DNA from 2 places in the Pantoea sp. X-Soil-YNGN-844 genome. Region 1 is predicted to be linked to the other one. Evidence: predicted binding sites of a transcription regulator. Region 1 holds the regulator's gene; the other holds the start of a gene.

The links. Region 1 encodes LexA, which represses DNA repair genes until DNA is damaged. Its sites were predicted from a motif close to TNCTGTATGTACATACAGNA; they were not measured.
Region 2: AC6I8C_RS06185 (DNA translocase FtsK 4TM domain-containing protein) is a predicted target of LexA. The motif match lies at 2,710-2,729, and genes of this name have one in related genera.

The regions. Positions count from the first base shown of each region.
Region 1 covers NZ_AP036007.1:315,493-321,938, reverse strand. Annotated here, with positions in the region: gene dinF (MATE family efflux transporter DinF) at 1-1,012, opposite strand, end outside; gene lexA (transcriptional repressor LexA) at 1,112-1,726, opposite strand; gene AC6I8C_RS01360 (diacylglycerol kinase) at 1,832-2,200, opposite strand; gene plsB (glycerol-3-phosphate 1-O-acyltransferase PlsB) at 2,329-4,752, shown strand; gene ubiA (4-hydroxybenzoate octaprenyltransferase) at 5,034-5,900, opposite strand; gene ubiC (chorismate lyase) at 5,929-6,441, opposite strand.
Region 2 covers NZ_AP036007.1:1,348,674-1,355,119, reverse strand. Annotated here, with positions in the region: gene AC6I8C_RS06185 (DNA translocase FtsK 4TM domain-containing protein) at 1-2,649, opposite strand, end outside; gene lrp (leucine-responsive transcriptional regulator Lrp) at 2,768-3,262, opposite strand; gene AC6I8C_RS06175 (hypothetical protein) at 3,438-3,638, opposite strand; gene trxB (thioredoxin-disulfide reductase) at 3,783-4,751, shown strand; gene cydD (heme ABC transporter permease/ATP-binding protein CydD) at 4,895-6,446, shown strand, end outside.

The DNA of each region.
Region 1 (6,446 bases):
TAACAATCTGCGGGCCAGCAATGGCATAGATCAGCGAGAAGAACAGCGCCACCACCACCGCCTGCCGACAGGCAGAGTGCCAGACGCGCCGCAGTTTGCCGCCATCTTTTGCACCATGCGCCTCGCCGGCAAACGCTTCAACCGCGTAGGCGAAGCCATCCAGCGCATAGGCCGTGAACGTGATGAACATCAGCAATACCGCGTTAACTGCCACCACATCCGGGCCCAGCCGCGCGCCCAGCACGGTCAGCGAGGCGAAACAGAGTTGCAGCATCAGTGAGCGCAGCATGATATCCCGGTTCAGCCGCAGCAGCCGGCCGCTGTCACCGCGCCAGCTCTGCTTCAGCAGGCTCAGGGGAATACCACGCAGCTTCAGGACCCGCCAGACCATGATGCTGCCGACACCCAGCGTAATGTACTCCGCCAGCGCCGTGGCGGTTGCCGCACCCGCGACACCCCAGTGCAGGCCTATGACCAGCCAGAGATCGAGTACGATATTAACCACATTGCCCACCACCAGCAGGATCACCGGCGCGCGCGCATACTGCACGCCCAGCAGCCAGCCCAGAATGACCAGATTTGCCAGCGTAGCAGGCGCACTGAGCCAGCGAATCTGAATAAACAGCGCCGCCTGTTCCAGTACCGCGGGATTACCGCCAACCAGATGGGTCGCCAGCTGAATAATCGGATAACGTAAAGCGATGAACAGTACACCTGCCAGCAGCGCAATGATCAGCGGCTGCGTCAGTGCGCGTGCCAGCGCGGTTTTATCGTCCGCACCAAACGCCTGCGCCGTAAGGCCAGTCGTACTCATTCTAAGGAAAAGCAGCAGCATAAAGAGGAAGCTGGTCACCGTGGTCCCGACCGCAACCCCGCCAAGATAGACAGGGCTGTCGAGATGACCAATAACTGCAGTATCGACCACTCCCAGTAAGGGAACGGTGATATTTGAAAGGATCATCGGCAGCGCAAGCCGCCAGAGATTTTTATCGGTTGCCGTGATAAAGCGCATTCGCCGTTCCGTGCTCGGTGTCGCTGCGCAAAACAGTCAGCGACAAAATTAGGGCAGACAGAATAGCATCAGAAAAGGCGAATGCACGCAGGCCTAAAATCAGAGCCACTCGCCGTTGCGCACCACGCCAACCGCCAAACCTTCAATGGTCAGGGACTGTGCACGGGTATCGACAACAATCGGGTCAAAATCACTGTTTTCAGGCAGCAGATGCACGATAGCACCCTGCTTTTTCCAGCGCTTAACGGTGACTTCATCATCGATGCGGGCAACGACAACCTGGCCGTTGCGCACATCCTGGGTTTTATGTACCGCGAGCAGGTCGCCATCCATAATCCCGATATCTTTCATCGACATTCCGCTGACGCGCAGCAGGAAGTCGGCAGACGGCTTAAACAGGCCCGGATCGACCTTGTAGTGGGTTTCGATATGTTCCTGCGCCATGATCGGCTCACCGGCAGCAACCCGGCCAATCAACGGTATGCCTTCTGAGGCTTCTTCTTCCATTAACAGACGAATGCCGCGCGATGCACCCGAAACGATCTCAATGACACCTTTACGCGCCAGCGCTTTCAGGTGCTCTTCTGCCGCATTCGGTGAGCGGAAGCCCAGTTGTGCAGCAATCTCTGCGCGCGTAGGCGGCATGCCTGTTGAAGAAATATGGTCGCGAATCAGGTCATAGACCTGCTGCTGCCTGCTGGTTAATGCTTTCATCCCGCCCCCTGGTTGTTTATACAGTCGCTGTGAGTATATACAGGTATTGGCGAAATGGAAACCGATTGTCAGGCAAAACGCGGCTTCCGGCGCGATATGGAACGCTTATCGCAAATGTGTCCAGAGCAGCGCGATCCAGACAAACAGTGCCAGTAAGATGCTGATCAGTACCGCCGCAGAGCCCATATCTTTGGCCCGGCCCGCCAGCGGATGATGCTCCTGACCGATGCGGTCAACGACCGCTTCAATGGCGCTATTAAGGATTTCAACAATGACGACCAGCACCACTGCCCCGATCATCAGGATGCGTGAGACCACATCGACATCCAGCCAGCAGGCGATAATAATGGCGACCAGCGCAGCCAGGGCTTCCTGACGAAACGCCGCTTCATGTTGCCAGGCGGCACGCAGTCCCTGCCAGGAGTAACCTGCGGCTTTAACTATTCTGATAAGTCCGGTGGCATTATTTGCCATGATGTGGGAACCCTTTTATCGGATTGACGTCAATGTCTGGGCTGCGTGCAATTGGCACCACCACAGATCTTCGCTGCACTTTCTGGTATGCTTGCGGCGCTTTGCTAACAAGAGGCTTCATGTTGTCTATGTCAGGTTGGCGTAAACTCTATTACAAATTGCTTAATTTACCACTGTCGTTTTTGGTAAAAAGTAAGGCCATTCCGGCCGATCCCGTGTCTGAACATGGTCTGGATCCGACCCGACCTATTATGTATGTTTTGCCTTACGATTCGAAGGCCGACTTACTGACTTTACGCGCGCAGTGTCTGCGGCATCATCTGCCTGACCCGCTCTCTCCGCTGGAGATTGATGGTTCACTGCTGCCGCGCCACGTATTTATCCACGATGGCCCGCGCGTCTTCCCCTATTTTGTGCCCAGCGTGGAATCGGTGAAAATCTTTCACGATTACCTCGATCTGCATCGCAATAATCCTACGCTGGATATCCAGATGCTGCCGGTAACGGTGATGTTTGGTCGCGCACCAGGACGTGAAGTTCAGGGCGAAGCCACGCCACACCTGCGGGTGCTGAACGGCGTACAGAAATTCTTTGCGGTGATCTGGCACGGACGCGACAGTTTTGTTCGCTTCTCGCCGACCGTTTCGCTGCGCCGCATGGCCACGGAACACGGTACGGATAAGTCGATTGCCCAGAAACTGGCTCGCGTGGCGCGCATCCATTTTGCCCGTCAGCGGCTGGCGGCGATTGGCCCGCGGTTACCGGCGCGTCAGGATCTGTTTAACCGTCTGCTGCAATCCAAAGCGATTGAAAAAGCCGTCGAAGATGAAGCACGCAGCAAAAAAATCTCCCATGAGAAAGCGCAGCAGAATGCTGTCGAGATGATGGAAGAAATTGCCGCCAACTTCTCTTATGAAGCGATTCGCGTTACCGACCGCGTGATGGGCTGGCTCTGGAGTCGTCTCTATCAGGGCATCAACGTCAATGGCGGCGAAAAAGTGCGCCAGCTGGCGCAGGATGGCCACGAGATTGTCTATGTGCCGTGCCATCGCAGCCACATGGATTATCTGCTGCTCTCCTACGTGCTCTATCATCAGGGCCTGGTCCCGCCACACATTGCTGCCGGTATCAACCTCAACTTCTGGCCAGCCGGCCCGATTTTCCGTCGTCTGGGCGCATTCTTTATTCGTCGTACTTTTAAAGGCAACAAGCTCTACGCCACGGTGTTCCGTGAATATCTCGGCGAGCTGTTTACCCGCGGCTATTCGGTTGAGTACTTTGTCGAGGGTGGTCGTTCTCGTACCGGCCGCCTGCTGGACCCGAAAACCGGCACCTTAGCCATGACATTGCAGGCGATGCTGCGCGGCGGTAACCGCCCGATCACGCTGGTGCCGATCTACATCGGCTATGAGCACGTGATGGAAGTGGGTACTTACGCCAAAGAACTGCGCGGCGCGGCGAAAGAGAAAGAGGGCTTCATGCAGATGGTGCGTGGCTTGCGCAAGCTGCGCAATCTCGGTCAGGGTTATGTTAACTTTGGCGAGCCGCTGCCGCTGGTCAACTATCTCAATAAGCAGGTGCCGGAATGGCGCGATGCCATCGATCCGATTGAGCCGCAGCGTCCGAGCTGGTTAACACCGACGGTCAATGATATCGCGGCCAGTCTGATGGTGCGTATCAATGAAGCGGGCGCGGCCAATGCCATGAACCTCTGTGTTACCGCTTTGCTGGCGTCACGTCAGCGCTCACTCACCCGTGAACAGCTGATTGAACAGCTGGAGTGCTATACCCAGTTGCTGCGCAATGTGCCTTATTCACCTAACGCGACCGTACCCGATCTTTCAGCGGAAGCGCTGCTGGATCACGCCATGGGTATGAATAAGTTTGAGAGTGAAAAGGACAGTATTGGCGACATCATCATTCTGCCGCGTGAGCAGGCGGTGCTGATGACCTACTATCGCAACAATATTCATCACATGCTGGTGATGCCGTCGCTGATTGCCGCCATAGTTCAGCAGCATCAGACGCTGACTGAAGCCGAACTGCTGCGTCAGGTGAGCCTGATCTACCCGATGCTGAAGAGCGAACTGTTCCTGCGCTGGCAGACCGATGAGCTGCCGCAACTGCTGACCGATATCAGTCAGGAGCTGGCGCGTCAGGGCCTGATTACCTTCGAAGCCGGTGAGTTGCGCTTTACTGCGGCACGCTACCGCACGCTGCAACTGCTGGCTGCCGGTGTGCGCGAAACGCTGCAGCGTTATGCCATTACCTTCTCTATTCTCAGCGCCAAGCCGACGATTAACCGTGGCACGCTGGAGAAAGAGAGCCGGACGCTGGCGCAGCGTCTGTCGGTACTGCACGGTATCAACGCGCCGGAGTTCTTCGACAAAGCGGTCTTTACCTCACTGGTGCTGACGCTGCGTGACGAAGGGTATATCAGCGACAGCGGTGATGCCGATGTCGCGCAGACCCTGGCGACCTGGCATATCCTGGCTGACCTGGTCACCAGTGATGTCCGCATGACGATTGAAACCGCGGTGGCGCACGACTGACACCCGCGCCCAGTAAAAAGGCGACCTCATGAGGTCGCCTTTTTTATAGACCAGGTCTGGTCCGATTCGCTGTAAGACGGTGCCTGCTCAGGGAACATGGTCAGATCGGAAAGACGCAAAAGCGTCATCCCTGACTGCTCGGCCCGCGCCGTCCCTGGCGCGGGACGCTTTCCTCTTCTGCCCATGTTCCCTGCTCGTTGAGCTTATCCATTGCTGCCAGATTCACCCTCATCAGGTTTGGCGACTTCCCGGATCGCCTTTTTATGTCTGGAATCTCTCTATCAGAACAGCTGGCTGAACGGCGGAGAATTCATCAGCACACCGAGGAACAGCACCATCCCGACATAGTTATTATTGAGAAAAGCCTGGAAACAGGGCTGGCGCTCGCGTCCGGCGATCAGCTTCTGCTGATAAACAAACAGCGCAGCCGCCAGCAGCAGCGTCCAGTAGAAGGCGCCGTTCAGATGCAGCATCATGCCCACCAGCGCCATCAGCAGCAGGGTTGCCAGTTGCAGCAACCCGATGATCAGCTTGTCGAAACGACCAAATAAAATCGCCGTCGACTTTACGCCAATCTTGAGGTCATCATCCCGATCAACCATCGCATACTGGGTGTCGTAAGCGACCGTCCAGCAAATGTTGGCAATAAACACCAGCCAGCAGACCAGAGGTAAGGACTCACTAACTGCGGACCAGGCCATAGGAATCGCCCAGCCAAACGCGGCCCCCAGCACCACCTGCGGCAGGTGGGTGTAGCGCTTCATAAAGGGATAGACCCAGGCCAGCGCCAGTCCCACGACGGAGAGCATGATCGTCATCAGGTTCATGGTCAGCACCAGCGCAAAAGCCACCAGCGCCAGGATCACGAACAGCAGCTTCGCCTCTTTTGCACTCACCGCGCCGCTGGCCAGTGGCCGGTGCTTCGTACGCTCCACATGACCATCAACTTTGCGGTCGGCGTAGTCATTGATCACACAACCCGCCGCGCGCATCACAAACACCCCGGCAACGAATACCACCAGCACCGGCAGTGGCGGGATCGCCCTGTCAGCCAGCCATAATGCCCAGAGCGTGGGCCACATCAGCAGCAGCGTCCCGATCGGTTTGTCGATACGCATCAGGCGAGCGTAGGCCCGCCATTTATTCATACTTAAGCTCGTTTGCACCACAAAATCCTCAGACCAGATCGCGATAAAGCGGCGATGCCGGTAAAAACAGTTCAGTCAGCAGCAGCGGTTTGCCGGAGAGACGCAGACGGGAACGTCGTCCCCACAATCCCTCCACCTGCCCCGGCTCAATAAAATCGCGGGTCAGCGTCGACGACGAAAAAAGATAGCGCCCAAGAGGACGGGTGCCGAGCTGTTGCAGCATTGCCTCTGGCCCGTTAAGGGTGCTTTCCGGCACCAGCGTGCGGCCAGCCAGCCAGGGCTGATCGTCGCCGGACAGCAGCACTTCGCGCAGCCAGAAGCGTTCATCACCTGGCAACAACGCCCTTTCCTCACCTAACTCGCTGGCGTCGATAAAGCCTTCACGCAGCGGCTGAACCGTGACCCGCTGACAGTGCTGCTCAAAGCGGCGCGTCATCGAATCCTCCTCCATCAGCCAGTCGAGCAAGGGCGGCGCAAGGGTGGCCTGCGACGGAGAAAGCCAGTTGAGCGAACGTAATAAGCTGAGTGCGTCTTGCGACATGGCAC
Region 2 (6,446 bases), 1.0 Mb from region 1:
CACGCCCACGGACTTACCGGAACCGGTAGTACCGGCAACGAGTAAGTGTGGCATTTTCGCCAGATCGGCCACGACCGGCTGACCGGCAATGTCTTTACCCAGCACGACGGCCAGTGGCGATGGATTGTCGCGGAATTTAGGGCAATCCAGGACTTCACGCAGATAGACGGTCTGACGATGTTTGTTTGGCAGTTCCAGACCCACATAAGGTTTGCCAGGGATCACTTCCACCACGCGAACTGCGACAGTCGAGAGTGATCGTGCCAGGTCGCGCGACAGGTTAGAGATACGTGCTGCTTTTACACCCGGTGCCAGGTCAAGCTCGAAACGGGTGATAACCGGGCCAGGCGAGATGCCAACCACTTCGGCTTTGACGCGATAATCGCCTAAGCGTGACTCCACCAGACGGGCAGTCTGCTCCAGCGAGAACATATCAACCGGCTCTTCCTCTTCAGGTGGCGCCGTCAGCAGATCCAGCGAAGGCAGTGGCGTGGACGGTTTCTCCAGTGGCTGCTCATGGCGCATCAGGAACGGGTGGATCAGGCTGTCATGCAATGAAGGTTTCGCTTCTTCAACTGGCTCAACGGCTGGCGCGCCATAAGACGGCGCAGAATAAGCCGGGGCCTGAGGCGACGCTGGTGCAGCATATGCAGGCGCAGACGGCGCGGTATAACCCGCTTCAGGCTCTGCTGGCCTACCATAAGCAGATGCAGAATAGGCCGGGGCCTGCGCTGCCGCTGGTGCATGATAAACAGGCTCTGCGGGTGCCGCAGGCGTCACTGGCGCACTATAGGCAGGTTCTGCCGGTGCAAAACGGGCAGGTGCAGGAACCTGAGCCGGTGCCTGAGGGCTTGAGACCTCACTCACCTGCTGCCACGGTTCGTGTGAAGCCGCAGGGGCTTCCGGCTCCGGCGTCGCAGCAATGGTAAACAGCGGTTCAGACGGGCCGTCATCCACCAGATCTTTCATCGGTGAAAAATCGAACGCTGAGGCAGTATCAATATTCAATACCGGCTCGTTTCTCACTTCAGGTTCATAGCGCTGCTGTTGCTGCTCGGCGAACTGACGCGCCAGAGCATCCTGCTGCTGCGCATCCTGCTCATCTTCTTCGTCCTGCTGCCAGCTGGTGCCGTAACGCTGCTGCTGTTCAGACTGGAAGGCCTGACGCAGTTCAGCCTGCTGCAGTGCCTCTTCTGCATCAGGTGCAGTGGAAACCGACGTAGCCGGGGCCGCTTCACTCTCTTCCGCTTTGGCTTTCTCTTCAGCCATGCGTTGCGAAGGTAACTTAATGCCATAAGAGGCCAGCTCACGACGCGTAGGCAGCTTTACCGGATTAGGACGCGGCAGCGCCGGTCCGATACCCTGCTTAACCTGCGGGTTCAGATTGGTTTCAGGTGCCAGGTCGAAAACGGGTGCAGTGCGTGTGGCCGCCGTAGCGGCAGCGGTGACTGTTGCGGCCGCAGGGGTCGCTGATGTGTCACGCCAGTTACCCATTTTAGGTTCGTCATCATCATAAGCATTGAACGACGGCGCAGCCGGGGCTTCGTCTGGCATTTCAAAGTGGTAAAGCGGTGGTGGAGCTGCGGCTGCAGAAGCACTCTGCGCCGTCGTTGGGGCCGTCGTTGCACCATAGGATGCAGGGGTGCTCTGTGCAGATGCTGGAGCAGGTTGTGCCGTCGGCGATGCAGGCACTGCTGCTGACGCGGCAGGCACCGATGCAGTAAAGGCCGCTGCAGCAGGTGCCGTGTTAATCGGTGCCGCAGGAGCGATGGTCACGTCTGCAGCTTCCGCAGTGGCGGCTACCGCTGCACTGGTTGCGGCCGCCGCTTTCGCCAGTAGCGGATCCGGCTGTGACGGCAGAGGCTGAGTGGCAGCACGTGGCGCGGAAAGCAGCACATCCTCTTCCTGATCGGCAGCACGCGGAGCAGATAGCAGCACGTCATCATCCTGATCGGCGGCATGCAGAGCAGGGACATCCGCATAATCTTGCCCCTCCCGCTCGTCATCCTCTTCCTGCCAGGGTTCATCGTGACGTGAACGGTTGCTGGCAAACGTCAGCACGCCCATGACAACGCCGCCAATTCTCTCTGCAATGGTAAGCCAGGACCAGCCGGTATACAGGGTTATTCCTGCCGCCCAGACGCAGAGCAGCATCAGCGTGCCGCCAGCCGGACTAAACCAGGGAGCAATAGCATTACTAACCAGGCTGCCAATCACGCCACCTGAAGCAAAGTACCAGATATCATCCGCGTTCAGCGCTGCCATACCACAGGTCGTGACCACCAGCGCAAGAACGCCAATTAAGCGTAACCCGACGGCAAAGTAGTCAAAATAGTCCTGGCTGTCGCGCTGACGGAAAGCAATCCAGCACAAGCCCAGGATGACGGGTGGAATGGCGTATGCCATCACACCAAAGATGAAGAGTAAGGTGTCAGCCAGCCAGGCACCGACGCTGCCGCCGATATTGTGGATAGGTTCATGCCAGGCCGTTTGCGACCAGCTCGGATCGGAAGGGTTAAAACTGACCAGTGAAACCATCAGGTAAATGGCAAACAGCGCCACCAGAATGAGCAACGCTTCCAGCAGACGACGTCCACTGCTCAGCGATTGTAACGAAACGTCTTTATCTTCTGTATATTCCTGGCTCAAGAGGACTCTCCAGGTGCCTGTAAAGTAAGAAGCAACAGCGTCGGGCAAGCCCGACGCTGATCCTGTATGAATGCACAGGAGTGTACCGAAATCTCACAGGTTTTGCACCTGCCCCGCATCAGCGAGTTTTGATCACCAGTCGATTGCTCTGTTTGACCTCTTCCATCACCACATAAGTTCGCGTGTCGTTTACGCCCGGCAGGCGCAACAGGGTTTCACCCAGCAGCTTACGGTAGGCAGACATATCAGGTACGCGCGTTTTCAGCAGGTAGTCGAAATCGCCGGAAACGAGGTGACACTCTTGAGTTTCCTCAAGTTTTTGCACAGCGGCGTTAAATTGCTCAAACACATCCGGCGCACCACGATTCAGAGTAATCTCAACGAATACCAGTAGAGAAGCATCCAGATAGTGCGGGTTTAACTGCGCAGTGTAACCAAGAATAAATCCCTGGCGTTCGAGACGGCGTACACGCTCAAGACATGGCGTAGGCGATAAGCCTACGCGTTTGGAAAGCTCTACGTTTGAAATACGACCATCTTTCTGAAGTTCATTCAGAATGTTCCTGTCAATTCTGTCGAGGTCTTTCCCGGGGCGTTTCTTATTGTCTACCATTATTATTGTCTCTCTTAATTCCTTCCCTTTACCTGCCACGCCCTGAAAACGCTCAATGTTCGGGGCATTTTTGAAGTGAGCTAACAGAGCCTGTGATCTGACACTTATCGATATGACGCATGTTGTCTGTCCACATCATGCGTCATTATCCATATCAGGCTGCTTTTATTCGGCGTTACACGCAAAACAGGCGAGGAAAACCTGTTTTGTTCCGATAAATGTTATTCGCTTCTGATAATGTTTTCGCAAAAGCGCAGGCGATTGTCAAAGTAAAATCACCAAATTCAGGACAAGATGCCAGACAGACCGCTGGGTATCTGTTTTTAAATGAGTATTTTTCCACTTCTGCACCCTTTAAAGCCGATTTTTGCCCCATTCTGGCGCATTGACCAGGCAAAACCGCCGCTCATCGTCTACGCCACTTGCAGCTATCGTTAACAAAATTGGCTAAGTCTTGTTATTGTCGCAGGATATTCCCTACAATCGCAGGCTATGTCAGCCGAATGAAACTGAGGAACGCATGAGTACGGCCAAACACAGTAAGTTACTCATTCTGGGCTCCGGCCCAGCGGGTTATACCGCAGCCGTTTATGCTGCACGCGCCAACCTGAACCCGGTGCTGATCACCGGTCTGGAAAAAGGCGGACAGCTGACCACCACCACTGAAGTGGAGAACTGGCCGGGCGACCCGCACGATCTGACAGGTCCATCGCTGATGGAGCGCATGCACGAGCATGCCGAAAAATTTAATACTGAGATCATTTTCGATCACATCCACACCGTTGATCTGCAGAACCGTCCGTTCACCCTCACTGGCGACAGCGGCGTATACACAGCAGATGCCCTGATCATCGCAACTGGTGCATCAGCACGCTACCTGGGTCTGCCGTCTGAAGAGGCGTTCAAGGGCAAAGGTGTCTCTGCCTGTGCAACCTGTGACGGTTTCTTCTATCGCAACCAGAAAGTCGCAGTGATTGGCGGGGGTAACACGGCCGTTGAAGAGGCGCTCTATCTGGCGAACATCGCGGCTGAAGTGCATCTGATTCACCGTCGTGACAGCTTCCGCGCAGAGAAGATCCTGATCGACCGGCTGATGGAAAAAGTGCGCAATGGCAATATCGTGCTGCACACCCATCGTACGCTGGAAGAAGTCACAGGCGATCAGATGGGTGTGACCGGTCTGACACTGCGTTCTACCCAGAACAGTGATGAAACAGAAGCGCTGGAAGTCGCGGGTCTGTTTGTTGCTATCGGACACAGTCCGAATACGGCTATCTTCGAAGGTCAGCTGGCGCTGGAGAACGGTTACATCAAAGTTCAGTCGGGTCTGCACGGCAACGCCACTCAGACCAGCATCCCAGGCGTCTTTGCGGCAGGCGATGTGATGGACCATATCTATCGTCAGGCGATCACCTCGGCAGGCACCGGCTGCATGGCCGCGTTAGACGCTGAGCGTTTTCTTGACGGGCTGGTTAAAAACGATCGGTAAGTTGTTAACCCTCTGATCTCAAATGTTCCAGGCGACGGTTTTTCCGTCGCCTTTTTTATGGCTCTCATGCTAGATTCTGGCGCCTGAAGAGATGGAAATGTCTTTCCATTTTCCCCTGTCACCGACATTTAGCATGGTCTCGCATGGACAAATCGCGGCAGCAGCATCTTACCCGCTGGCTTCGTCAGCAACGTCGTTTCGCCGGTCGCTGGTTGCGGCTCAACACGCTGCTGGGCATGGTAAGTGCCCTGCTGATCATTGCCCAGTCGGGTTTACTGGCCTCGCTGCTGCAGGCGCTGATCATAGACCAGCAGCCGCGTGAAACCCTGACGGTCAGTATCGTGCTGTTACTGCTCTGCTTCGTACTGCGCGCCCTGATTAACTATGCCCGCGAACTAACCGGTTATCGGGCGGGGCAGGCTATCCGTCAGGCGTTACGTCAGCAGGTCTTAGACCGGTTGTCTGCGCTGGGCCCGGCGTGGATACAGGGAAAACCAGCCGGGAGCTGGGCAACCCTGCTGCTGGAGCAAATCGAAGAGATGCAGGAGTACTACGCCCGCTATCTGCCGCAGATGACGCTGGCGGTGTTGATCCCCTGCTGCATTCTGCTGACTGTTTTTCCGCTGAACTGGACCGCAGGTCTGATCCTGTTTGCCACTGCGCCGTTAATTCCGCTGTTTATGGCGCTGGTCGGCATGGGTGCGGCCGAGGCCAATCGCCGCAACTTCCTGGTGCTGGCCCGCCTGAGCGGTAATTTTCTCGACCGTCTGCGCGGCAGAGAAACGCTGCGGCTGTTTCATCGTGGTGAAGCAGAGCAGCAGGCGGTTGCCGACGCCACCACTGATTTTCGCCAGCGCACCATGGACGTGCTGCGTTTAGCGTTTCTCTCCTCCGCCGTGCTGGAGTTTTTTGCCTCGTTAGCCATTGCTGTGGTAGCCGTCTATTTTGGCTTCTCCTATCTGGGCGAATTACATTTCGGTGATTATGGCCACGGCGTGACGCTGTTTGCCGGGTTCCTGGTGCTGATCCTCGCCCCGGAGTTTTTCCAGCCACTGCGCGATCTCGGCGCGTTCTATCATGCCAAAGCCCAGGCGGTTGGCGGTGCCGATGCACTTGAGGCCTTTATGCAGGCGACACCTGACGCCGCGCCGCAGGAGGGTCAGTTACCTTTCACAGCCGACCGTTCCATCGCGCTTGTCGCCGATGATCTGCGGGTCTGCGCGCCTGATGGTCAGGTGCTGTGCGGCCCGCTCACTTTCACTATTGCCGCTGGCGAGCAGATTGCGCTGGTCGGTCAAAGCGGAGCCGGGAAAACGGCACTGATGAACGCACTGCTTGGCTTCCTGCCTTATCAGGGCTCGCTGAAAGCGAATGGCGTCGAACTGCGTGATATACGGCGGAGTGACTGGCATCAGCAACTTAGCTGGGTAGGACAGAATCCTCAGTTACCGGCCACCACCTTACGCGACAATATCGTGATGAATGCGGTCTGGGATAGCGAGCGCTTTGCGATGCTACTGGAATCGTGTGGCATTAACGAGTTCCTGCCTCGTCTGCCCAGGGGGATTGAAACTCAGCCCGGCGATGGTGGTAATCAGCTGTCGGTGGGTCAGGCACAGCGGGTCGCGGTCGCACGCGCGCTCTATAAATCCTCACATTTATTGCTGCTTGATGAACCGGCAGCCAGCCTTGATG